4 regions of the Streptomyces sp. NPDC007896 genome follow, and region 2 is predicted to be linked to each of the others. Evidence: riboswitches for the same ligand, from Rfam matches in the RefSeq annotation. Region 2 holds a riboswitch; each other region holds the start of a gene.
What was found. A riboswitch is a leader RNA that binds a small molecule or an ion and turns the genes downstream of it on or off. The one in region 2 is predicted to bind thiamine pyrophosphate.

Region 1 (5,916 bases), on a different contig from region 2:
GCGGGTTGCGGATGCCGAGACCGGACCCGATGGGCGACCCGAGCGGCATGACCGCCGCGCAGCCCACGTCTTCCAGCTTCCGCGCGAGCACAGGATCGTCGTTGGTGTACGGCAGCACGGTGAAACCGTCGTCGACCAGCGTCTCGGCGGCGTCCAGCAACTCGATCGGATCCGGCAGCAGGGTCCGCTCGTCGGCGATGACCTCCAGCTTGATCAGCTCCGTACCGAGCGCCTCCCGCGCGAGCCGCGCGGTCAGCACGGCCTCGCCCGCGGTGAAGCACCCCGCCGTGTTCGGCAGCACCCGGATGCCCAGCTTGTCGAGCACGGACAGCACCGAGCCGTGCGCCGAGGGGTTCACCCGGCGCATCGCGACCGTCGTCAGCTCCGTGCCGGACGCCACGAGCGACCGCTCCAGGACGTCGAGGCTGGGCGCACCCCCCGTACCCATGATCAGCCGGGACGAGAAGGACGTACCTCCGAGGACAAACGGGTCGTCGGCCATGGTTCAGCCTCCTTGGACTGCGGTGAGGACTTCGACGCGGTCGCCCTCGGAGAGGGCCGTGGACGACCACTGCGTGCGCGGGACGACGGTTTCGTTGAGCGCGGCGGCGACGCCGGAGGGCGCGACGGTGAGGGTGGCGACGAGCGTGTCGAGGGCCGTGTCGGCGGCGACGAGCCGTCGCTCTCCGTTGACGAAGATGTTCATACGGTCTGCTCCGTGAGTGCTGTGCTGAAGCGCCCGGGGGCGAAGGGGCGGGCCTCTTCCGGAAGCTCGCCGGTGGTCAGGACGTGCGCCATGGCGTCCCCGGTGACGGGCGTGAGCAGGACGCCGTTGCGGTAGTGCCCGGTGGCCAGCAGCAGCCCGTCGAGCGCGGTCGGGCCGAGCAGCGGCGCGTTGTCGGGCGAGCCCGGCCGCAGGCCCGCGCGCGTCTCGGTGAGCGGCAGCTCGGTGATCCCCGGCACCAGCTCATGGGCGTCGCGCAGCAGCTCGTAGACCCCGCCCGCGGTCACCGTCGTGTCCCAGCCCAGCTCTTCGCTGGTGGCGCCCACGACGAGCTCACCGTTCTCCCGCGGCACCAGATAGACCTGGCTGCCGCGCACCACGGCCCGCACGGTGCGGCTCAGGAACGGCGCGTACCGCTTCGGCACCATCAGCCGCAGCACCTGACCCTTCACGGGCCGTACGGGCGGCAGTACGTCGGCGGGCACGCCCGGGAGCTTCCCGCTGAGGCTTCCGGCGGCGAGCACCACCTGCCCCGCGACCAGCTGTTCACCGTCCGTCGTGACGACCCCGGCGGCCCGGTCCCGTACGACGGTCAGGCGCTCCGCCCACGTCCGGTGGAACTCAACTCCGGCCCGCTCGCACGCCGTGACCAGGGCCTTCGCGAGCCGGCGCGGGTCGATCTGGTGGTCTCCGTCGACCCGCAGCCCGCCGCGCACGCCCGGCGCGAGCATCGGCTCCAGACGGCGGCACTCCCGGCCGCTGAGCCACTCCGATTCGAGCCCCGAGCGGTGTTGCAAGGCATGCAGTTCGCGCAGGTGGGCGCGGTCGTCGGCGTCCAGCGCGACGGCCAGCGTGCCGCACCGGCGGTAGCCGAGGTCCTGGCCGCTCGCCTCGGTGAGTTCGGCGGCGAAGTCGGGATAGCGGCGCGCGGAGGCGAGGTTCAGGCCCAGCAGGGTCTGCTCGCCGTAGTGCAGCTCGGTGACGGCGGCGAGCATTCCGGCGGCCACCCGTGCCGCCCCGCCGCCCGGCTCGGGGTCCACGACCGCGACGGTGAACCCGCGCTGCGCGGCCCGCCAGGCGGTCACGAGACCGATGATCCCGCCCCCGATGACGAGGACGTCCGACGTACGTGCGTCCGATGACGGCGCATCCGATGAACGTGCAGGTGTACGCGTAGGCGACATGGGCGTCCAGCCCCTCCCTTCGCCGGCATGACCCGGATCAGGTTCGTACGGTCGGAGGCCGCCAGCCTCCCTCTCAGCCCGGTGCGTCCGGGCTCCCGCGAGTGCTTTACGTTCGCCACCCTAGCCCGCTGCCGTATGTCTCAGTAAGGGAGCCTCCGTCCGGGGCCCGTTCGCGGGTCCGTACGCGCACCCGGTTCGCGGACCGAGAGAAGGACGGCGGGATCCGTTGTGGAACAGGTCACTGCGCACGTCCCCTGACTGACAGATTGTCAGTTGTCTATGGTGATCAGGTGAGCGAGCAGACGCGGGCACAGGTGCGGACGCAGGGGCGTACGGCACGGCGGGTCGTCATCGTGGGCGCGGGCATGGCCGGCGTGCAGACGGCGGTCGCCCTGCGGGAACAGGGTTTCACCGGGGACGTGACGCTGATCGGCGCCGAGCCGCACCAGCCGTACGACCGGCCACCCCTGTCCAAGGCGGTGCTGCTCGGCAAGGCCGAGGGCTCCGCCTTCGACATCGACTTCGAGGCGCTGGGCATCGAACTGCGACTCGGCTGCGAGGCGCTGGGCCTGCGCCCCGCAGACCACGAGCTGGACACCGAGGCAGGACCGGTGCCGTACGACGTCCTGGTCCTCGCGACCGGCGCGGAACCGATCCAGCTGCCCGGCGCACAGGGCGTCCCCGGCGTCCATCTGCTGCGGACGCTGGACGACGCCGAGCGACTGCGCCCCGTGCTCGCCCAGCAGCACGACATCGTGGTCGTCGGGGCGGGCTGGATCGGCGCGGAGTTCGCGACGGCGGCGCGTGAGGCCGGGTGCGCGGTCACGGTCGTCGAGGCCGCCGACCGGCCGCTGGCCGGGGCACTGCCCGCGGAGGTGGCCGCGCCGATGACCGCCTGGTACGCGGACAGCGGCGCGTCGCTGCGCACCCACGCGCGCGTGGAGCGCGTCGAGCCCGGTGCGGTGGTCCTCGACGACGGCTCGCGGGTGCCGGCGGGCGCCGTGGTCGTCGGCATCGGCGCGCGCCCCGCCACCGCCTGGCTGGCCGGTTCCGGCGTCGAGCTCGGCGCCCACCGGGAGGTGGTGGCCGACAGCCACCTGCGTACCTCCGTGCCGGACGTCTACGCGGTCGGCGACTGTGCTTCCTTCCCGTCGGGCCGCTACGAGGAGCGCCTTCTCGTCCACCACTGGGACAACGCCCTCCAGGCGCCGCGCACGGTCGCGGCGAACATCATCGGCGAGGCCCCGGTGGCGTACGACCCGGTCCCGTACTTCTGGTCCGAGCAGTTCGGCCGCTTCGTCCAGTACGTCGGCCATCACGCCCCCGCCGACACGACCATCTGGCGGGGTGACCCGTCGGGTGCGGCCTGGACGGTGTGCTGGCTCCGCGAGAGCCGCCTCGTCGCCCTCCTGGCCGTGGGGCGTCCCCGTGATCTGGCCCAGGGCCGCCGCCTGATCGAGGCGGGCATGCCCATGAACCCGGACATCCTGGCCGACCCGTCCCGCCCTCTGAAGGACGCCACGGCATGACCGCCCGGTTTCCGTCGCCCGGACGGCGGTCCGGGGGGCGCTCGGGTACCGAGTGTCAGTCCGGGATGGCAGGCTTGTCCCGTGACCGAGATTGACGCAAAGATCGATGCTCTCGTCCCCGCCTGGCTCACCCTCCCCGACATCGCCGAACAGCTCGGCGTCGAGGTGACCCGCGTCCGGCAGCTGGTCAAGGAGGGCCAGCTGATCGCCGTACGCCGTGGTGAGAACCGCGCGCTGCACGTCCCCGCCGCCTTCATCGACGGGAACGAACAGAAGGTCGTCAAGGGCCTGGCCGGCACCTTGACGCTCCTGCGGGACGACGGCTTCTCCGACGAAGAGATGCTCGAGTGGCTCTTCACCCCCGACCCGAGCCTGCCCGGCACCCCCGCGCAGGCTCTGAGCGAGAATCGCGGCACGGAGGTGAAGCGCCGCGCCCAGGCGCTCGCCGTCTGATTCGACCGACCGTCCGGCGTACGGACCACGGCCGGCCCCGGACCACCCCGGCCGCCGCGGTCCGTACGCACCGCATCACATCCGTAGGGTGCCTACGACAGCCGTACGCACCGCACCACGGGGGATACACGCATGCCCGAGAACGCCGCCCGCACCCGCCTCGCCGACGCCCGCGTCTACCTCTGCACGGACGCCCGCAAGCGCCAGGGCGACCTCGCCGAGTTCCTGGACGCGGTCCTGGCCGGCGGCGTCGACATCGTGCAGCTGCGTGACAAGGGCATGGAGGCCGCCGAGGAGCTGGAGCACCTCCAGGTCTTCGCGGACGCCTGCGCCCGCCACGGCAAGCTCCTCGCGGTCAACGACCGCGCGGACGTCGCCCATGCCATCGGCGCCGACGTACTCCACCTGGGCCAGGGCGATCTTCCCGTCCCCGCCGCCCGCGCGATCCTCGGCGACGAGGTCCTGATGGGCCGCTCCACGCACGCCGAGTCCGAGGCGGCGGCCGCCGCCGTCCAGGACGGCGTGGACTACTTCTGCACCGGCCCCTGCTGGCCCACCCCCACCAAGCCCGGCCGCCACGCCCCGGGCCTCGGCCTGGTCCGATACACGGCCTCCCTCGCCACCGACCGCCCCTGGTTCGCCATCGGCGGCATCGACCTCGGCAACCTCGACGAGGTACTGGAGGCGGGCGCCCGCCGCGTCGTCGTCGTACGGGCCATCACCGAGGCGGCGGATCCCGGCGCGGCGGCGGGCGAATTCGCCAAGCGGCTGCGTCAGGCGTAAGCGGCGGCCGCGTCAGGCACAGCGGGCGCGTCGATGGTCCGGCCAACGGTTGGACCGGTTGTCCCACCGGTGTCCGAGGGGTGGACAAGAAGTCGACAAATTGGACAATTGGCGTCGGTTCGGTTGGGAGACCGCCGCCCCCTGACTAACCTGCGGGTATGGCCCTCGGATCTGCTTCCACCAGGACTGATCGCGCACGCACCGTGCGCGACATGCTCGCCACCGGCAAGGCGACGTACTCGTTCGAGTTCTCCGCGCCGAAAACCCCCAAGGGCGAGCGGAACCTGTGGAACGCGCTGCGTCGCGTCGAGGCCGTCGCCCCCGACTTCGTCTCCGTCACCTACGGTGCCGGTGGCTCCACCCGCGCGGGCACGGTCAAGGAGACCGAGCAGATCGTCGCCGACACGACGCTCACCCCGGTCGCCCACCTCACCGCGGTCAACCACTCCATCGCCGAACTGCGCAACATCATCGGCCAGTACGCCGACGCCGGCATCCGGAACATGCTCGCGGTCCGCGGCGACCCGCCCGGCGACCCGATGGGCGACTGGGTCCCGCACCCCCGGGGCCTGACCTACGCCGCCGAACTCGTCCGTCTCATCAAGGAGTCCGGCGACTTCTGTGTCGGCGTCGCCGCCTTCCCCGAGATGCACCCCCGCTCCGCGGACTGGGACGTGGACGTCGCGCACTTCGTCGACAAGTGCCGGGCCGGCGCGGACTACGCGATCACCCAGATGTTCTTCCAGCCCGAGTCGTATCTGCGCCTGCGTGACCGGGTGGTGGCGGCCGGCTGTACGACACCGGTCATCCCGGAGGTCATGCCGGTGACGAGTGTGAAGATGCTGGAACGACTTCCGAAGCTCAGCAACGCTTCGTTCCCGGACGTCCTGAAAGAGCGGATCCTCACAGCCAAAGACGATCCGGCGGCTGTACGCTCCATTGGCATCGAGTTCGCGACGGAGTTCTGCGCGAGACTGCTGGACGAGGGAGTCCCCGGACTTCACTTCATCACGCTCAACAACTCGACGGCGACGCTGGAAATCTACGAGAATCTGGGCCTGCACCACCCGCAGCAGGCCTAGACCGGTCGCACCCACGTACGACACACTGCGTAGCGGCCACTGGGAGAGGGGCGTACATGGGCTGGACGGTCCTCTATATCGCGTTCGGCATCGTCGCGCTGTGGCTGCTCGGCGAGGTCCTGCTGCAGTACAAGGCGCGGTTGCGCTGGCGCTTGCTCGCG
Region 2 (5,916 bases):
CGTTCACGGTGCCCGTCCGCCGCGGTGACGTCCTCACTCTCCATGATTCCGACGATAACAGAATCCTGTTACCGATGAGAATTTCCAGTGGTACCGTCATCACGTTATCGATGGAAACAGGGAAGAGGTTGTCATGATCATCGTCACCGGCGCCAACGGCGGACTCGGCCGGCTGATCACCGAGCGGCTGCTGGAGCGCGTCCCCTCCGAGCGGATCGGCGTCAGTGTGCGCGACCCGGAGAAGGCACGAGAGCTCGAAGACCGGGGCGTGCGCGTCCGCCAGGGCGACTTCGGCGACCCCGCGAGCCTCGCGGACGCCTTCGAGGGCGCCCAGCAGGTCCTCGTCGTGTCGACGGACAGCACCGGCGTGGATGCCGTCCACCACCACCGCACCGCCATCGAGGCCGCGGCGGCAGCCGGAGCCAAGCGCATCCTCTACACCAGCCACATGGGCTCGGACCCGTCCTCTCCCTTCGCTCCGATGCGCGACCACGCCTCCACCGAGGCGGCGCTCCGGGAGTCCGGGGTCCCGTTCACCTCGCTGCGCAACGGCTTCTACGCCTCCTCAGCCGTGATGCTGCTGGGCCACGCGCTCGAGACGGGCGAGCTGGCCGCGCCGGAGGACGGACCGGTCGCCTGGACGGCCCACGCCGACCTCGCCGAGGCGGCGGCGCTCGCGCTCACCGGTGCGGGCCTCGACGGGACGACACCCGCGCTCACCGGCCCCGAGTCGCTCGACCTGGCGGATATCGCGGCGATCGCCACGCGGCTCACCGGCCGCGAAGTCCGCCGAGTGGTCGTCTCCGACGCCGACTACCGCGCGAGCCTGCTCGCCCGCGGTCTGCCCGAGGCCGGCGCCGACCTGCTCCTCGGCCTGTTCGCCGCGAGCCGGCAGGGACGGTTCACGCCGGTCGACCCCACGCTGGGCCGCCTGCTCGGCCGCCCCACGACGGCCTTGGCGGACGTCCTGAAGACAACGATCACGCCGACCGGCTGACGTCCGGGTTCCCCGTCGGTCGCAGCGGACGACGGCCTCGTCCGCCGTGCGGACGCGCCCGCGGCGTTCAGGCGCGCGTCCGCCAGCCGTGGTCGACCGGTCCGAGGCCCGAGCCCAGGGCGAATCCCGCGGCGATCGCGCCGGTGACGTACTCCTTCGCCAGCCGCACCGCCTCCGGCACCGCCCGCCCCTGTGCCAGCCCCACCGCGATGGCCGAGGCCAGGGTGCAACCGGTGCCGTGCGTATGGCGGTTGTCGTGGCGCGGGGCCCGGAACCAGTGCTGTTCGGTGCCGTCGGTCAGCAGGTCGACGGCCTCGCCGGGCAGGTGGCCGCCCTTCACCAGGACCCAGCGGGGCCCGTACGACAGCAGTTGTTCCGCGGCCCGGCACATGTCCCGCTCACCGGTGGCCTTGATCCCGGTCAGCTCGGCGGTCTCGTCGAGATTCGGGGTGGCCACCGTCGCAAGGGGCAGCAGGGCGGTCCGTACGGCGTCCAGCGCGTCGTCCGCCAGCAGCCGGTCGCCGTGCTTGGAGACGCTCACCGGGTCCACCACCACGGGCACGCCGACGTCCGAGAGCAGTTTGGCGACGGTCTCGACGAGCAGGGGCGAGGCGAGCATGCCGGTCTTCACGGCCTGCACACCGATGTCGTCCACGACGCTGCGGTACTGCGCGCGCACCGCCTCGGCCGGAAGCTCCCAGGCTCCCTGTACGCCGAGGGAGTTCTGCGCGGTGACGGCTGTGAGCACGCTCATCCCGTGCGCGCCCAGCGCAAGCATGGTCTTCAGGTCGGCCTGGATGCCGGCGCCGCCCCCGGAGTCCGATCCGGCGATGGTCAGGACGCGGGGCGGGGCGGTCGGCTTGTTCGCGGGCATGGTGGGTGTCACTCCGTACGAAGGGGGTGAGAGGGGGGCGGGGTCAGCGGCGCAGGCGCAGCGGGACGTAGACCAGCAGGGCCGCGACGAACGCCACCCCGTAGGCGGTGTCGGCGCCGTGCAGGGCATGCGCGACGGGGCCGACGTACAGGCTGGTGCTCATGAACGGCACCGCGGCGGCGAAGGCGGCGACGAACGCCACGAGCGCGGGCCACCACGGACGCGGGCGGGCGCTCTCGGCGGCCAGGTCGACGGGTGCGCCGCCGCGGGCCCTGGCCCGGGCGAGCCAGTCGACGGCGACGATCGCGACGAACCCGGGAATCCAGTAGCCGACGAACAGCAGGACGTTCTGGAAGCGGGCCGTGGTGTCGGCGGCGTGCATCCACAGCACGAGCGGGAAGCCCAGGACGGCGGCCAGCGCGGCGGCGGCCGGGCGCGGCAGCCGTACGCCCATGGTCTGCAGGGCGAGCGAGCCGCTGTAGTCGTTCATGGCGTTGCTGCTCAGTGCGGCGAGGGCCACGGCGAGCAGCCCGAACGCGCCGAGGGCGCCCCCGCCGAGCAGGGTGTCGACCCCGCGGGCGGTCTGGTCGGTGAAGACGGCCGCGCCCCACAGTCCGAGCGCCTGGACGGCCACGAAGGACACGCTGACACCGGCCAGGGTGTACCAGAACATGCGCGGGCGGGACGCCGTGCGCGGCAGATAGCGGCTGAAGTCGCTCGCGTACGGGGCCCACGACAGCGCAAGGCTGAGCGCGATGGTGCAGGTCAGGACGAAGGCCCCGGCCCGGTCGGCGCCGTGGGCGGTTGCGGCGGGGGTGGTGTGGGCGCCGCTCAGGAGCTTCACGGTCAGGGCCACGAACGCGGCGGCGAGGGCGAAGGTCATCACGGTCTGGAGTCGGTGGATCGCCTCGTAGCCGAGGACGCCGAGCGCCCCCTGCGCCGCCATCATGACGAGCACACCCAGCCAGAACGGCCAGCCGCACAGCTGGGCCAGCGCGTCCCCGCCGAAGAGGCCGATCAGCGCGTCCCAGGCGATGGACGACAGCCACTGCAGGGCGCCGGGGACGACCACGGCCCGGCCGAACGCGAGGCGGGCGAGCGGCAGCTGTCCGGCGCCGGTCTGGCTCCCCCAGGTGCCGAGGTACGCGGTCGGTACCGCCCCGAGGAGGGTGCCCAGCACGACGGCGGCGAGCGCGGTGGAGAAGTCCAGGCCGAGCGCGATGCCGACGGTGCCGGTGAACACGCCGGTCATGGTCAGGTTGGGGGCGAACCACACGGTGAACAGACGGCCGGGGCCGCCGTAGCGGTGGTCCTCCGGGACCGGGGCGATTCCACGCGCCTCGACGTGCAGGTCCCCCGGGGCGGTGGGCATCCGCCCGTCGAAAACGCCCTGCGGGCCTCCGACGGCCACCTCGCCGCGAGCGTTACGGGCATACGGCAACGACATGAGACATCCCTCCGCCAGTCCTAACTGGTTCAGGTTCGACGGGTGTGATCTCAGCCCTCGTGCGGGGCACCCCGTGTCCGGTTCGGCGGTCAGGATAGCCCGGCGGGCGCGGTATGCCCCAGGGGGAGGGGTCCGCACGGCGCCGCGGCCTACTCGCCGACGCTCGGCTCCCCGCCCTCGTACGCCGCCGTCAGCAGCGCCAGCACACCCTCCACGGTGACCTCGCGCGGGTTCGGATACGTCTGTGCGACGGCCTGTTCGGCGGCCACCGCCAGGTCGGTCTCCTTGAGGCCGAGTTCGGCGAGACCGTGGGGGGCGCCGAGGCTTGCGGCCAGCGCCCGCAGGGCGTGCGGGACGTCGTCGGTGCCGCCCAGGGCGCGCGAGAGCGCGGTGATCGCCCGGGGCGCGGCGGGCGCGTTGTAGGCGAGGGCGTACGGGAGGACCACCGTGTGCGTCTCGGCGTGCGGCAGGCCGAAGGTGCCGCCGAGGACGTGGCACAGCTTGTGGTGCAGGCCCATGGTGGTGGCGCCGAGACAGGCGCCGCAGAGCCAGGCGCCGTAAAGGGCCCGGGCGCGCGCGTCGAGGTCGCCGGGGGCGGCGGCCACCAGCGGCAGGGCCTGTGTCATCGCCCGTACGCCCTCCTCGGCCATGAGCAAGACGAGGGGCGAGGCGTCGGGCGCGTAGAGGGCCTCGACGGCGTGGGCGAGCGCGTTGACGCCGCTGGTGACGGTGAGGGGCACGGGGAGCGAGAAGGTGAGCTCGGGGTCGTAGACGACGCTGCGGGGCTGGACGGCGGGGTCGCGTCCGGTGCGCTTGGCGCCGTGCTCGGTGAGTCCCCAGACCGGTGTCATCTCGGAGCCGGAGTAGGTGGAGGGCACGGCGATCAGGGGCAGGCCGGTGCGCAGCGCGATCGCCTTGCCGAGGCCGATCGCCGAGCCGCCACCGACCGCGACACACCCGTCGGCGCCGGACGCGCGCGCCGCCTCGACGGCCCGGTCGGCGACCTCGACGGGTACGTGCATCCGGGCCTCGGCGTGCAGCCCCGCGCAGGCCTCGCCCAGGGCGTCCGCGACCGCGCGTGCCGTGTCCTCGCCTCTGCTGCCGCAGACCACCAGCACCCTGCGCAGCCCGAGCCGGGCGGCCTCGTCGGGGGTCGCGGAGACGGCGGCGCCGGGCCGGAAGACGATCCGAGCGGGCCGGGTCTCGTACGAGAAGTCGAGCGGGGTGTTCATGTCGGTCATGGTGCTCATTCCGGTTCCAGTACGAGGTCGAAGCGGGCGTGGCGGAAGGGGTTCGGGACGCCGAACTCCCCCGCCAGGGACGGGTCGTCGGTCTCCGTGAAGTCCTGGACCAGGCTCTTCTTGACCGCGAACACCGCGTCGGAGTCGAGGTAGTCGCTGCCCGCGACGAAGATGTGCGTGGTGACCGGGGCGTGGCCCTCGGCCGAGGCGATGAAGTGGATGTGGGCGGGGCGGTAGGGGTGCCGGGCCGTGGCGCGCAGCAGTTCACCGACCGGGCCGTCGGTGGGGATCGGGTACGGGCTCGGTACGCAGGTGCGGAACCAGAAGCGGCCCTCGGCGTCGGCCGTGAACAGTCCTCGCCCATTGCCGGCCGGCTGGACGTCCGGCTGCTGTACGTCGTAGTAGCCTTCGGAGTCGGCCTGCCACACGTCGAGGACCGCGCCCGGCAGCGGGGTGCCGCCCTTGCCCAGTACCCGGCCGCTGACGACGCACGGCTCGCCCCTGCCCACCAGGTCGATGTTCGCGCCGAGTGCGCGGATCGGCGATCTGGTCAGGTGGAACGGACCGAGGACCGTCGACTCGGTGGCACCCGGGTCGCGGCGTCCGCCCAGCGTCTCCACGAGCATCGAGACGCCGAGCACGTCCGACAGCAGGATGAACTCCTGGCGGGTGTCGGTGCACCGCTGCCCGGTCGCGGTCAGGAATCCGATCGCGCGTTCCCATTCCGCCATCGTCGGCTCCGTCTCGCGCACGAAGTCGTGCAGATGACGGGTGAGCGCGCCGAGCAGTTCACGCAGACGCGTATCGGCCGTGCCCCGCAGGCTGTCGACGACGGCGTCGGTGATGCCGTGCGTGAAGTCGGTCGTGGCATCGGCCGTCGTCGAACGGTTCAATTCGTCTGTCATGCCGCTCCTCGTGGTGCTATCGGGACTGATCGCCGTCGGTGCCCGGGTCCACGAAGTGGAAGCCGGGCTCGGGAAACCTGGCGAACGCCCGGTGGGGCACGGACGAGGTGTAGGCGCCCGCGAGGGAGAACACCACACGGTCGCCGGCCCGCAGCCCCGGCGCCCGGACGTCCCGGACCAGGACGTCCCTGGAGGTGCTCAACTGGCCGGTGAGCGTGACCCGTTCACGGCGCACCACGGGCCGCGGCCAGGAGTAGGGCCACACGTCCACTTCGAGTACGGACCAGGGCTGGTCGGGCCACGGCTGGTCGGGCCTCCTGGACGCCGACGTGCGCAGGTTCACCGCGCCACCGCGGACGACGGCGAAGTCCTCGTGTGCGCCGTGCTCGACGTCCAGCACCTCGCTCGCGTACCAGCCGCAGTACGCGGTCAGCGCGCGACCGGGCTCGACA
Region 3 (5,916 bases), on a different contig from region 2:
GGGTCTGTGTCTGGGCCCGGGTCCGGGTCCGGGTCCGGGGATGCTCCGTCGTCCCCTCCTGCGCCTCCTGCGCCTCCTGCGTCGCTTGCTTCGCGAGTCGCGCCATCAGAACTCCCCCGTCCGGTCGGTGCGGATGCGCTCCAACAGCAACAGGGCCACCGCGCACACCACCATCAAGATCGTCGAAAGGGCCATCGCCTGGCCGTAGTTGAGGTCACCCGCACGCCCGAGGAGCCGGGCCACGGCAACCGGCAGGGTGGGGTTGTCGGGCCGCGCGATGAAGACCGTCGCCCCGAACTCGCCCAGCGACACGGCGAAGGCGAACCCCGCCGCGATCAGCAGCGCCCGCCGCACCATCGGCAGGTCGACCTCCCGCCACACCCGCCAGGGCGACGCTCCGAGGACGGCAGCGGCCTCCCGGAGCCGTCCGTCCACCGCCCGCAGCACCGGCAGCATGGTGCGTACGACGAAGGGGACGCCCACCAGTGCCTGCGCGAGCGGCACCAGGATCCAGGAGGAACGCAGATCCAGGGGCGGTTCGTCGAGCGCGATGAGGAAGCCGAACCCGACGGTCACGGCGGACACGCCGAGCGGCAGCATCAGCAGCGCGTCGAAACCCCGTACGAGACGCCCGGTCATGGGGGTCCCCCCGGTCGAGCGAAGCCGAGACTGGGGGAGGGTGAGCGCGGCGGCCGCCAGAGCGCCGATCACGACGGCGACGGCGGTGGCGGCGAGCGCGTACTCCAGCGAGTTGCCGATCGCCGCGATCGGTGCCACCAGGAAGATGCCGCTGTCGGCCGAGGTCAACGCCTTGTAGTACGCGAATCCGTAGCCGCCGGGTGCGTCCAGGGACCGCTGGACCAGTACCCCGAGCGGCAGGACGAGGAGAACGAGGATGCTCGCCAGGACCCCGCCCAGCAGCGCCCACTGACCGGCCCCGCGGGGGCGGCGCACGGTCACCTCCGGAGCCACCAGACGCAGGGCGGTCTCCCGGCGGCGTACGGTCCAGGCGTGCACGGCGAGGATCGCGCCGACCGCCACGAACTGGACGATCGTCAGCACCGCCGCGGTCGCGAGGTCGAAGATCTCCGAGGTCTGCCGGTAGATCTCGACCTCCAGGGTGGAGAAGGTCGGCCCGCCGAGGATCTGCACCACACCGAACGAGGTGAAGGTGAAGAGGAAGACCATCAGCGCGGCGGCGGCCACGGCCGGGCTCAGCGCCGGCAGCGTCACCTTGCGCCAGGCCGCGAACCGGGAGGCACCCAGCATCCGCGCGGCCTCCTCCTGACGCGGGTCGAGCTGCGCCCAGAGCCCGCCGACGGTTCGTACGACCACCGCGTAGTTGAAGAAGACGTGCGCGAGCAGAATCGCCCAGACGGTAGTGTCCAGCCGTACGCCCCACAGCTGGTCGAGGAGTCCGCCCCGGCCCACCAAAGCCAGGAACGCCGTACCGACCACGACCGTCGGCAGCACGAACGGGACCGTCACCACCGCGCGCAGCACCTGCTTGCCCCTGAAATCGAAGCGCGCGAAGACGTACGCGCCGGGGAGCGCGATCAGCAACGTGAGCGCCGTGGAGGCGAGCGCCTGCCAGGTGGTGAACCACAGGACGTGCCGGATGTCGGACTGCGCGAGCACCTCACCGATCCGTCCGAACCGCCAGGCCCCGTCGATCTTGAGGCCACGGGCGACGATCGCGGCGACGGGGTAGGCGAAGAAGACGGCGAAGAACGCGACGGGCAGGGCCATCAGCCCGATCCGCGTCGCGCTCTCCTTGCGGCTCCTCCGAGGCGCTACTTCAGTACGAGCGAGGTCCACGACTTGACCCACTGGTCACGGTTGTCGGCGATCTTGGCGGGCGCCAGGGTCTCGGGGTCCTTGGCCTGCGGGCCGAACTTCACGAACTCCTCGGGCACCTGGGCGGTCTCGCGGACCGGGTACACGAACATGTTCAGCGGCATGTCGTCCTGGAACTTGACGCTGATGAGGAAGTCGAGAAGCGCCTTGCCGCCCTTGGTGTTCTTCGCGTTGCTCAGCAGCCCCGCGTACTCGATCTGGCGGAAGCAGGTGCCGCTCGCGACCCCGGTCGGCGCGGTCTTCGGCTTCGGGTCGGCGTAAATCACCTCGGCGGGCGGGGAGGAGGCGTACGAGACGACCAGCGGCCGGTCGGCCTTGGCCTTCTTGCCTCCCGCGGACCCGGAGAATTCGTCGTTGTAGGCCTGCTCCCAGCCGTCGACCACCTTCACGCCGTTGGCCCTGAGCTTCTTCCAGTAGTCCTGCCACCCTCCCCCACTCTCGGCTTCGCTCGAGCGGGAGGTGCCCCCATCCCCGTACTTCGCGGCGGTCCCGAGCAGGAAGCCGAGGCCGGGCGAGGACGTGGACGCGTTCTCGGTGACGAGGAGGTTCTTGTACGCGGGCTTGATCAGGTCGTCGAACGAGGCGGGCGGGGCCAGCTTGTGCTTGCTGAAGTAGGCCTTGTCGTAGTTGACGCAGATGTCACCGGAGTCGATGGGCGTGACCCGGTGCTTGTCCTGGTCGATCCGGTACTGCTGGACGATCTGGTCGGAGCCCTTGGCCTCGTACGGCTGGAACAGCCCGTTGTCGAGCGCACGGGACAGCAGGGTGTTGTCGACGCCGAAGAAGACGTCGCCCTGGGGGTTGTCCTTGGTGAGGATGGCCTTGTTGACGGCCTGCCCGGCGTCGCCGTCCTTGAGGACCTTGACCTTGTACCCGGACTGCTTCTCGAAGTCCTGCAGCACGCTCTTCGACACGGCCCATGAGTCGTGGCTGACGAGCGTGACGGTCTTGGAGTCCCCGGCGCCGCCGCTGTCGGAGGACCCGCACGCGGACAGCGCGACGAGGCCCAGCCCGATGGCCACGGCCGTGGTCGTCCTCTTGATGCTCACTGAATTCCTCCTGGGATGACCAGGAAGAGACGCGGCCCTGCCCGGGATCCTCGGAAGGTTCCCGGGCAGGGCGCAACAGCTTGAGTGATGCCCGAACTTCCTACCCAGAATGACCTGGGCAAGGTTCAGAGGGTCTGCGGCCCACCGGTGCTCCGGCTACCGCACTCTCAGCGCTGTGGCGCTCCCCTGTCGGAATATGAAGATGTCGGAATACGAAATTGCGCTGACAGGAACTGACTGACACTGGCCGGCACTGAAAAGGCGCCGCCGGGCACTGCCGCCGATCAGACTATCGCTCGGTCGCGGCCAGCTGTCCGCATGCCCCGTCGATCTCCTGGCCCCGGGTGTCCCGGACGGTCACCGGCACCCCGTGAGCCGCGATCGCCTCGACGAACGCCTTCTCGTCCTCGGGCCGCGAGGCGGTCCACTTCGAACCCGGCGTCGGGTTCAGCGGGATGAGGTTGACGTGCACGGGCTTGCCCTTGAGTAGCCGCCCGAGCCGGTCACCACGCCATGCCTGGTCGTTGATGTCCCGGATGAGGGCGTACTCGATGGACAGCCGGCGCCCGGACTTGGCCGCGTACTCCCAGCCGGCGTCCAGCACCTCGCGCACCTTCCACCGCGTGTTGACGGGGACGAGGGTGTCGCGCAGCTCGTCGTCAGGCGCGTGCAGCGAGATGGCGAGACGGCACTTGAAGCCCTCGTCGGAGAACCGGTGGATGGCGGGCACCAGCCCGACCGTAGACACGGTGATCCCGCGCTGCGAGAGCCCGAGGCCGTCCGGCTCGGGGTCGGTGAGCGCGCGGATGGCGCCCACGACCCGCTTGTAGTTGGCGAGCGGCTCGCCCATGCCCATGAAGACGATGTTGCTCAGCCGCGCCGGGCCGCCCGGGATCTCGCCGTCCCGCAGGGCCCGCATCCCGTCCACGATCTGGTGCACGATCTCGCCCGTGGACAGGTTCCGGTCGAGCCCGGCCTGTCCGGTGGCGCAGAACGGGCAGTTCATCCCGCAGCCCGCCTGCGAGCTGATGCACATGGTCACCCGGTCCGGGTAGCGCATCAGCACGGACTCCACGAGCGTGCCGTCGAACAGGCGCCACAGGGTCTTGCGGGTGGTGTCCTGGTCGGTCGACAGATGCCGCACGACCGTCATCAGCTCGGGAAGCAGCGCCTCCTGGAGCTTGCCGCGCGCGGCGGCCGGGATGTCCGTCCACTCCGCGGGGTCGTGCGCGAACCGCGCGAAGTAGTGCTGCGAGAGCTGCTTGGCGCGAAACGGCTTCTCACCGATCGCGGCAACCGCCTCTTTGCGCTCGGCGGGCGTGAGGTCGGCGAGGTGCCGCGGCGGCTTCTTGGCTCCGCGGGGGGCGACGAATGTGAGTTCTCCGGGTGCAGGCATAACTCATCCAGTGTCGCAGATCAACTCCGCCAGCCCAGGCCAGAGCGGGGTGGGGGCGGTCACCCACGGGTGCCGACTGTCAGCGTTGGTCGGCCTCGCACGGCCCAGGGACGGCCCAGCGCGGCACTCGGTCGGACCTTCCTGGCGATATCAGTGCCGGTGGCTATGGTGCGACGACCATCGAGCGCGACTCATCGGGGAGGGGCCATGGGAGCCAAAACGGGACTGCTCATCTATGCCGACGGCGAGGTGCCGGGCCTGCTGCGACAGGTGAAGGCGGCAGACCTGCCGCGGACGTCCGAGATGATGCGGCGCCTTTACCCGGGCTGGGAGATCGAGCAGCTCTCAGGCTCGTCACTGGGAGGCGGCGTGTATCCCCCGAAAGACACGGCGTACGCCGCGAGCCGACCGGGCGTGGAGATCGTCTGCGACCAACGGGTAATGATCGACTTCCCGTCCCAGCTTCCCGAGCACCTCGTCGCGGCAAGCGCCGGCCGACGGCTCGTCCTGCACGCCATGCACAGTGTCGTCGACTGGCTCGCGTTCGCGGTGTGGGAGGACGGGCGCCTGGTCCGCTCCCTGAGTCTGTCGCCGGACAGCGGCATCATCGAGAACATCGGCGAACCGCTCCCCTTCGAGCTGCCCTACTGGGCCGGGGACCGTCCTGCGGACATCGTCCCCTGGCCGGACGAGGACGAAGAGCCGTACCCCCTGCCCTTCCACCCGTTGGACCTGGGCGAAGACGCCCTGCGCGCGCTCTGCGGCTTCGTCCAGGAGGGCCACCCCGAACCTGACGACATCGACGCATACGGCATCGACCTCCACGGATTCCACGTGCGGGACCCTCACGGGCCTGACCCTGCGGAGGAAGAAGCGAAGTTGAAAAGGATCACGGAAACCATGGGGCCGCCGCGCTTCTACACGCTGAGCCCCGATGGCCCGCTGATCGAGCGCGACGGCCCGTAGCCCACGGCCTCTTCGTCCCGAAGCAGCTTGGGCGGGCGTCTGACCTTGGGCCGCTATGCCTCTCGCCTGCCGCGATGGTCCACAAGCGTGCGCGCCTGTCCGGCGCTGTTCGTGGGCGTTGTCACGCAGTCAGACACGCACGCCGGGTCTAGGCACCGGCTCCGCTCAATCGACCTCAGTGCGCTGCAATGCCTCCCGAAGAGGTACGCCCAGTCGTACCGCGGCGATCCGTCTGACGCGCACTTCCACAGGTGTGCGCGGCCGGAACCCTGGACCACCACAGCCGCACGAATGAAAGGTCAGTCCCGCTTTCAGCACGACGCCGAGGGCCTTCCATCCGGCGGCGTCTCGGCGGCGTGGGACAGCGAGATCGTGCCCAGCATCGATCATGGCGGCACCGCAACGCGGGCAAGGCTGCTCACGCTCGTTTGGCCAGTCGCGTTTGAACGATGACCGGCGCGCAAGACACACGAAGTGGCGCTTGTAGTAGGCCATCCCATAGCGGCACATGTGCGCAGGGTATGAGGCGGAGCCTGCTGGTACCACCGCTTTGTAAGTTCGATCCATCAGCCGCCCTGGAGCTTTTAGGCCCTCGCTCGTCGGGCGCGTGCGGTTGCTCAAGGCTGCCTGTGTACGCCGTCGTTGATG
Region 4 (5,916 bases), on a different contig from region 2:
CCTCCGCACCGTGCTTCCGCAGGCTGACCGCCACCTGCTCCTTGCGCAACGAAAGCCGCTTGCGCATGTCCACGGGCAATCGTTCCTCGCCCTTGCTGAGACGCGGGGAGGAGCCCGGGGACACCGGGGGTGCCGGGGGCGCCGTCGGAGCGCCCGCAGCGGTGGAGGCAGCCGTCCGCGAGCCCGTCGGCGGGAGCGCGGGCGACACCGCCGCAGCGCCCCCGGGCGAAACCGCCGGCTCCGGCCCGGACGCACCGGCCCCGTCGGACTCCACGCTGATACCGAAGTCGGTGGCGAGACCGGCCAGCCCGGACGCATACCCCTGTCCGACCGCCCGGAACTTCCACTGACCGCCCCGCAGATACAGCTCACCCCCGATGAATGCCGTCTCCGTCGTGGCATCCATCTCGAAGCGCGCGAACTCCTGCCCGGTCTCGGCATCGAGCAGCCGCAGGGTCAGTCCGGACAGATCGCCGAAGGTGCCGCCGTCGGCCGAGGCACCCAGGACGACCCGCTCGATCTCCGGTTCCAGGGCACGCAGGTCCACCTCGACGGTGTCCGTCGTGGCAGCGCCGTCCCGCTGCTTCCCGAGGTGCCGTACGGCGCCGGAGGCGTGCTGTGGCTGGTTGTAGAAGACGAAGTCCCCGTCGTCCCGCACGCGTCCGCCCGGGCCGAGCAGCAGCGCCGAGGCATCCGCGTCCGGCGCACCGGCCCCTCCTCTCCAGCCGAGCACGGCCCGCACCGCCCCGGCGGCGACGGGAAGGTTGGCGCCCTTGCTCATGGATGTCGATGTCATGCGCCCAGTCTGCCGAGAGAACCCGGCCCGGGAGCCGTTCGTTGCGCCTGATTGCGCCGCGAACGGCTCCCGGCACGACTGCGTATGTGCGGCTCAGTCCGCGAGCGGCAGATAGACCCGGTTGCCCGCGGCGGCGAACTCCTTGGACTTCTGCGCCATGCCCTCCTCGATCTCGGCCTTCGTGCCTCCGTGCTCACGGCGGATGTCCTGCGAGATCTTCATGCTGCAGAACTTCGGGCCGCACATGGAGCAGAAGTGCGCCGTCTTGGCGGGTTCGGCCGGCAGGGTCTCGTCGTGGAACTCCCGCGCCGTGTCCGGGTCGAGGGCCAGGTTGAACTGGTCCTCCCACCGGAACTCGAAGCGGGCGTCGGACAGCGCGTCGTCCCATTCCTGCGCACCTGGGTGCCCCTTGGCGAGGTCGGCTGCGTGGGCGGCGATCTTGTAGGTGATGACGCCGGTCTTGACGTCGTCACGATTGGGCAGGCCCAAGTGCTCCTTGGGCGTGACATAGCAGAGCATGGCCGTGCCCCACCAGGCGATCATCGCGGCACCGATGCCGGAGGTGATGTGGTCGTACGCCGGCGCGACGTCCGTCGTCAGCGGGCCGAGCGTATAGAACGGAGCTTCATCACAGATCTCCTGCTGAAGGTCGATGTTCTCCTTGATCTTGTGCATCGGGACATGTCCCGGGCCCTCGATCATCGTCTGTACATGAAAACGCTTCGCGATCGTGTTGAGTTCCCCGAGCGTCCTCAACTCCGCGAACTGAGCCGCGTCGTTGGCGTCCGCGATCGACCCGGGCCGCAGCCCGTCGCCGAGCGAGTACGTGACGTCGTACGCCGCGAGGATCTCGCAGAGTTCCTCGAAGTTCTCGTAGAGGAACGATTCCTTGTGGTGCGCGAGGCACCAGGCCGCCATGATCGAGCCGCCGCGCGAGACGATGCCGGTCTTGCGGTTCGCGGTGAGCGGCACGTACGGCAGCCGCACGCCCGCGTGGACCGTCATGTAGTCCACGCCCTGCTCGGCCTGCTCAATGACCGTGTCCATGTAGATCTCCCAGGTCAGCTCCTCGGCGCGGCCGTCCACCTTCTCCAGAGCCTGGTAGAGCGGCACCGTGCCGATGGGGACGGGGGAGTTGCGCAGGACCCATTCCCGCGTGGTGTGGATATTGCGGCCGGTGGACAGGTCCATGACCGTGTCCGCGCCCCAGCGGGTCGCCCAGGTCATCTTCTCGACCTCCTCCTCGATGGAGGAGGTGACGGCGGAGTTGCCGATGTTGGCGTTGACCTTCACCAGGAACCGCTTGCCGATGATCATCGGCTCGATCTCCGGGTGGTTGACGTTCGCGGGCAGCACCGCGCGACCGGCGGCGATCTCCTCGCGTACGACCTCGGGGTCGACGTTCTCGCGGACCGCCACGAACTCCATCTCGGGCGTGATCTCGCCCCGCCGGGCGTACGCGAGCTGCGTGACCGCCTCTCCGGGACGACCTCGACGCGGCTGGCGCGGCCGACCCGGGAAGACCGCGTCGAGGTTGCGCAGGCCCCCGCGCGGCGAGGTGTGCTTGATTCCGTCGTCCTCGGGACGGACGGGACGGCCCGCATACTCCTCGGTGTCACCGCGGGCGATGATCCAGTTCTCGCGCAGCGGCGCGAGGCCCCTGCGTACGTCGGTGTCGACGATCGGATCGGTGTACGGGCCAGAGGTGTCGTACAGCGTGACGGACTGCCCGTTGGTGAGGTGCACTTGACGGACCGGCACCCGCAGATCGGGGCGCGAACCCCCGACGTATCCCTTGTGCCAGCCGATGGACTTCCCGGCCTCCCGCGGCTGTTCGCCCTCGGGCGCGGCAGGCGCCTCGCCGATCTGGCTGGAGGCAGGCGTGCGTACGTCCTTGTTGGTCATGAGACCTACTCCCTACGCCGGCATTACCCGGTAACAGGTTCGGCGGTCGACGCAGCGGATTCCGTCTGCCGACGTCCCTTGTGAAACATCACTCGTTCCACGTGAAACATCGCTAAGACGGAGGTCAGCGCCCTCTCAGCCCGGTGCTCCGAGCTCCCGCGTGTGCAAAGGTGACTCCACGCTAGCGTCATATCTGGCGCGGTGAACAGAGGGCCATCGCCGTTCTTGCGATGATCGGTCGGTGACCACAACGCAGCAGCCCCCGTTCCCGCCGTCCGAGCCGCCGCGCCGACGCGGTCCCGGAGACGGCTATGGACCTGGTTCCGGAGACGGCTATGGACCTGGTTCCGGAGACGGCTATGGACCTGGTTCCGGAGACGGCTATGGACCTGGTTCCGGAGACGGCCGCGTACGCGGGCCGGGCGGTGGCCCCGGTCCGGGGGGCGGGCATGGACACGGACCGGGTGCGGGACACGGGCACGGCCCCGGGAACGGGCACGGACATGGGTCCGGGCCTGGGAATGGGAATGGGAATGGACATGGGCCGGGGAATGGGCACGGACCTGGGGACGGGCACGGGTCTGGGCACTCGCACAGTCACAGCCATGGGCCCGCCACGCCCGTCTCCAAGCATCTGCGCAAGGTCATCGCGGCCATTCTGATCCCCTTCGCCGCCGCGGTCGTTGTGGGACTCGCGGTGCTCTGGCCCGGTGGCGCCCCGTCCCACGAGCGCACCGGCGTCGGCTTCGACCGGCAGACCCAGCAGGCCACGGTCACCAAGGTCGACAAGGTCAGCTGCAAGTCCGTGAACGCGTCGGGGGAGACCCCGACCGGCGACACATCCACCGCCGAGGGCTCCTCCGCGCAGCAACAGGCAACGGGCGACTGCAAAAAGGCGACGATCCGGATCGACACCGGCAAGGACAAGGGCCGTACGTTCACGGAGATCATCCAGCCCGACCAGTCACGGCAGTTGCACGAGGGCGAGAAGGTCGTGGCCGCGTACGAGCCCTCCGCGCCCAGGGACCTGCAGTACTCGGTCACCGATGTGAACCGGAAGTTCCCGATGGCGCTGCTCGCCGGGATCTTCGCGCTGGCCGTCGTGGTGGTGGGCCGGATGCGTGGTGTCATGGCGCTGGTCGCACTGGCCATCAGCTTCGTGATCCTGACCTTCTTCATCCTGCCCGCGATCCTGCAGGGCTCGAATCCGCTGGTCGTGGCCGTGATCGGGGCGAGCGCGATCATGCTGATCGCGCTCTACATGTGCCACGGCCTCTCGGCCCGTACATCGGTGGCGGTGCTCGGCACCCTGCTCTCCCTGGTGCTGATCGGCATCCTCGGCTCGGAGTTCATCGGCTGGGCGGCGCTGACCGGCAACACGGACGACAACACCGGTCTGATCCACGGCCTGTATCCGTCCATCGACATGAGCGGTCTGCTGCTCGCGGGCGTCATCATCGGTTCGCTCGGTGTGCTCGACGATGTGACGGTGACGCAGACCTCGGCGGTCTGGGAGCTGCACGACGCCAGCCCGACGATGGGCTGGCGCGATCTGTACCGCGCGGGCATCCGGATCGGCCGTGACCACATCGCATCGGTCGTCAACACGCTCGTCCTGGCGTACGCGGGTGCCGCGCTTCCCCTGCTGCTGCTCTTCTCGATCGCGCAGAGCAGTGTGGGCACGGTCGCCAACAGCGAACTGGTCGCCGAAGAGATCGTGCGCACCCTGGTCGGCTCGATCGGCCTGGTCGCCTCGGTGCCGGTGACCACACTGCTGGCCGCCCTGGTGGTCTCCGCGGACCGTCCGGCAGTCCCGGCCGCCGCCACGGAGCCTGTCGAGAGCAGGGCGCCGGCACGCGGCGGGAAGGGCCGTCGCCGCAAGCGCTGAAGCCTCCCCACGCCCGCGTCACCGGTGAGGAAGCGCAATCCACTTGGGGGTGCTGAGGGCTTCAGCCCGCGCTCTGCTCCTCCGCCAGGATGCGGTCCAGCGCCTCGTCGAGGTGGGCGTCGAAGTCCGCGAGGGAACGCTCCTGCCCCAGCGGCACCAGCTTGTCCGTGCGGTCGAGGAAGGCCACGAGCGGCGCCGCCCCGGACCGGAACAGCGCGTGGTCGCCACCCACCTGGAGCCGGATCAGCACCTCGCCGAACGCCTCCGGGTCGGCGGGCGCGATGTGCACATCCCCGTCACCGCACGGCCGTCCCACGCCGTCGATCAGCAACTCCCGCCCGAACGCCCAGGTCACGGGCGCGTCGCCGGGCAAGTGGAAGGTCAGCCGCACGGCGTAGGGATCACAGGTCTCGTATCGCAGCTCCACCGGAATGCGGAAAGAGAGCTCCTCCGAAACGAGGAAGCTCATCATGACCTCTGCCTGTACCGACTCGCGCATCGCCTACCCCGTCGTTTTGCCGTCGACCGGCCAGGAATCATCCCCCTGACTCTGCTGGAATATTGCTCAACGTGCACAAGAGATCACAAGGAGTGAGTTTTCAGATACTGATAGAGATCGCGAGTGTCCCCAGTAGCCTGCCGATCTCACCTTGCAATTGTCGCGCCGTGGGCAGCAGTCGATCGGCCTGGTGAAGTGGGAGAGAAAAGGCCATTGCGGCGGCAGTTGTGCCGACCGTGATGGGCAGGGCCGCACAGACCGTGCCCAGCGCGTACTCCTGGCGCTCGATGACGGGCTCCATCCGCCCCGTCCGCTCCAGCCGCCGCAGCAGACTGACGTTGTCACGCACCGTATAGGGAGTGATCGACTGCACGGGGTAGCGGTCGAGATGATCCCGGCGGGCCTTCTCGTCGAGCTGTGACAGCAGACACTGGCCGATCGCATGGGCGTGTCCGGTCTCCCTGAAGTCAGCCCACTCCTCCACCGCCGGATTCCCTGGGGTGTCGGCGACGCACATGACCTCGATCTCGCCGTCACGGTAGACCGCGTAGTACACGGGCGCACCGATCGAATCGCGCCACTGGGCGAGCGTCTCGCTCACCGCGCTGCGACGTTTCTGCTGCGCTCCGCTACTGCCCAACCGCTCGGCGGCCTCACCGAGGAAGAACAGCCCCCTGTCACGGCAGAGATAGCCCTCGTGGACCAGGGTCCGCAGCAGGTGGTAGGCCGTCGGCAGCGCGAGCCCGGCCTCCCGGGCGAGCTGCTTCGCGGGGGCTCCGTGCTGGCGCGCGGCAACGGCCTCCAGCAGACGCATCGCTCGCTGCACGG

Region 1: another riboswitch for thiamine pyrophosphate. It lies ahead of thiO (glycine oxidase ThiO); the one in region 2 lies ahead of ACFZDJ_RS43295 (cytosine permease).
Region 3: another riboswitch for thiamine pyrophosphate. It lies ahead of ACFZDJ_RS30265 (thiamine ABC transporter substrate-binding protein); the one in region 2 lies ahead of ACFZDJ_RS43295 (cytosine permease).
Region 4: another riboswitch for thiamine pyrophosphate. It lies ahead of thiC (phosphomethylpyrimidine synthase ThiC); the one in region 2 lies ahead of ACFZDJ_RS43295 (cytosine permease).

Annotation. Positions count from the first base shown of each region.
Region 1 is NZ_JBIBKX010000001.1:454,911-460,826, reverse strand. It holds gene ACFZDJ_RS02090 (thiazole synthase) at 1-502, opposite strand, end outside; gene thiS (sulfur carrier protein ThiS) at 506-706, opposite strand; gene thiO (glycine oxidase ThiO) at 703-1,908, opposite strand; TPP riboswitch at 1,906-2,017, opposite strand; gene ACFZDJ_RS02075 (NAD(P)/FAD-dependent oxidoreductase) at 2,199-3,437, shown strand; gene ACFZDJ_RS02070 (Rv2175c family DNA-binding protein) at 3,519-3,890, shown strand; gene thiE (thiamine phosphate synthase) at 4,023-4,673, shown strand; gene metF (methylenetetrahydrofolate reductase [NAD(P)H]) at 4,832-5,755, shown strand; gene ACFZDJ_RS02055 (hypothetical protein) at 5,812-5,916, shown strand, end outside.
Region 2 is NZ_JBIBKX010000019.1:14,034-19,949, reverse strand. It holds gene ACFZDJ_RS43310 (TetR/AcrR family transcriptional regulator) at 1-44, opposite strand, end outside; gene ACFZDJ_RS43305 (NAD(P)H-binding protein) at 134-997, shown strand; gene thiD (bifunctional hydroxymethylpyrimidine kinase/phosphomethylpyrimidine kinase) at 1,065-1,871, opposite strand; gene ACFZDJ_RS43295 (cytosine permease) at 1,915-3,318, opposite strand; TPP riboswitch at 3,308-3,402, opposite strand; gene ACFZDJ_RS43290 (iron-containing alcohol dehydrogenase) at 3,468-4,550, opposite strand; gene ACFZDJ_RS43285 (dioxygenase) at 4,565-5,464, opposite strand; gene ACFZDJ_RS43280 (alanine racemase) at 5,481-5,916, opposite strand, start outside.
Region 3 is NZ_JBIBKX010000010.1:145,399-151,314, forward strand. It holds gene ACFZDJ_RS30255 (ATP-binding cassette domain-containing protein) at 1-106, opposite strand, end outside; gene ACFZDJ_RS30260 (ABC transporter permease subunit) at 106-1,818, opposite strand; gene ACFZDJ_RS30265 (thiamine ABC transporter substrate-binding protein) at 1,794-2,906, opposite strand; TPP riboswitch at 2,986-3,104, opposite strand; gene rlmN (23S rRNA (adenine(2503)-C(2))-methyltransferase RlmN) at 3,196-4,302, opposite strand; gene ACFZDJ_RS30275 (DUF6928 family protein) at 4,510-5,268, shown strand.
Region 4 is NZ_JBIBKX010000002.1:36,687-42,602, forward strand. It holds gene ACFZDJ_RS07785 (VWA domain-containing protein) at 1-796, opposite strand, end outside; gene thiC (phosphomethylpyrimidine synthase ThiC) at 890-2,701, opposite strand; TPP riboswitch at 2,694-2,871, opposite strand; gene ACFZDJ_RS07795 (YibE/F family protein) at 2,943-4,589, shown strand; gene ACFZDJ_RS07800 (SsgA family sporulation/cell division regulator) at 4,651-5,088, opposite strand; gene ACFZDJ_RS07805 (helix-turn-helix domain-containing protein) at 5,189-5,916, opposite strand, start outside.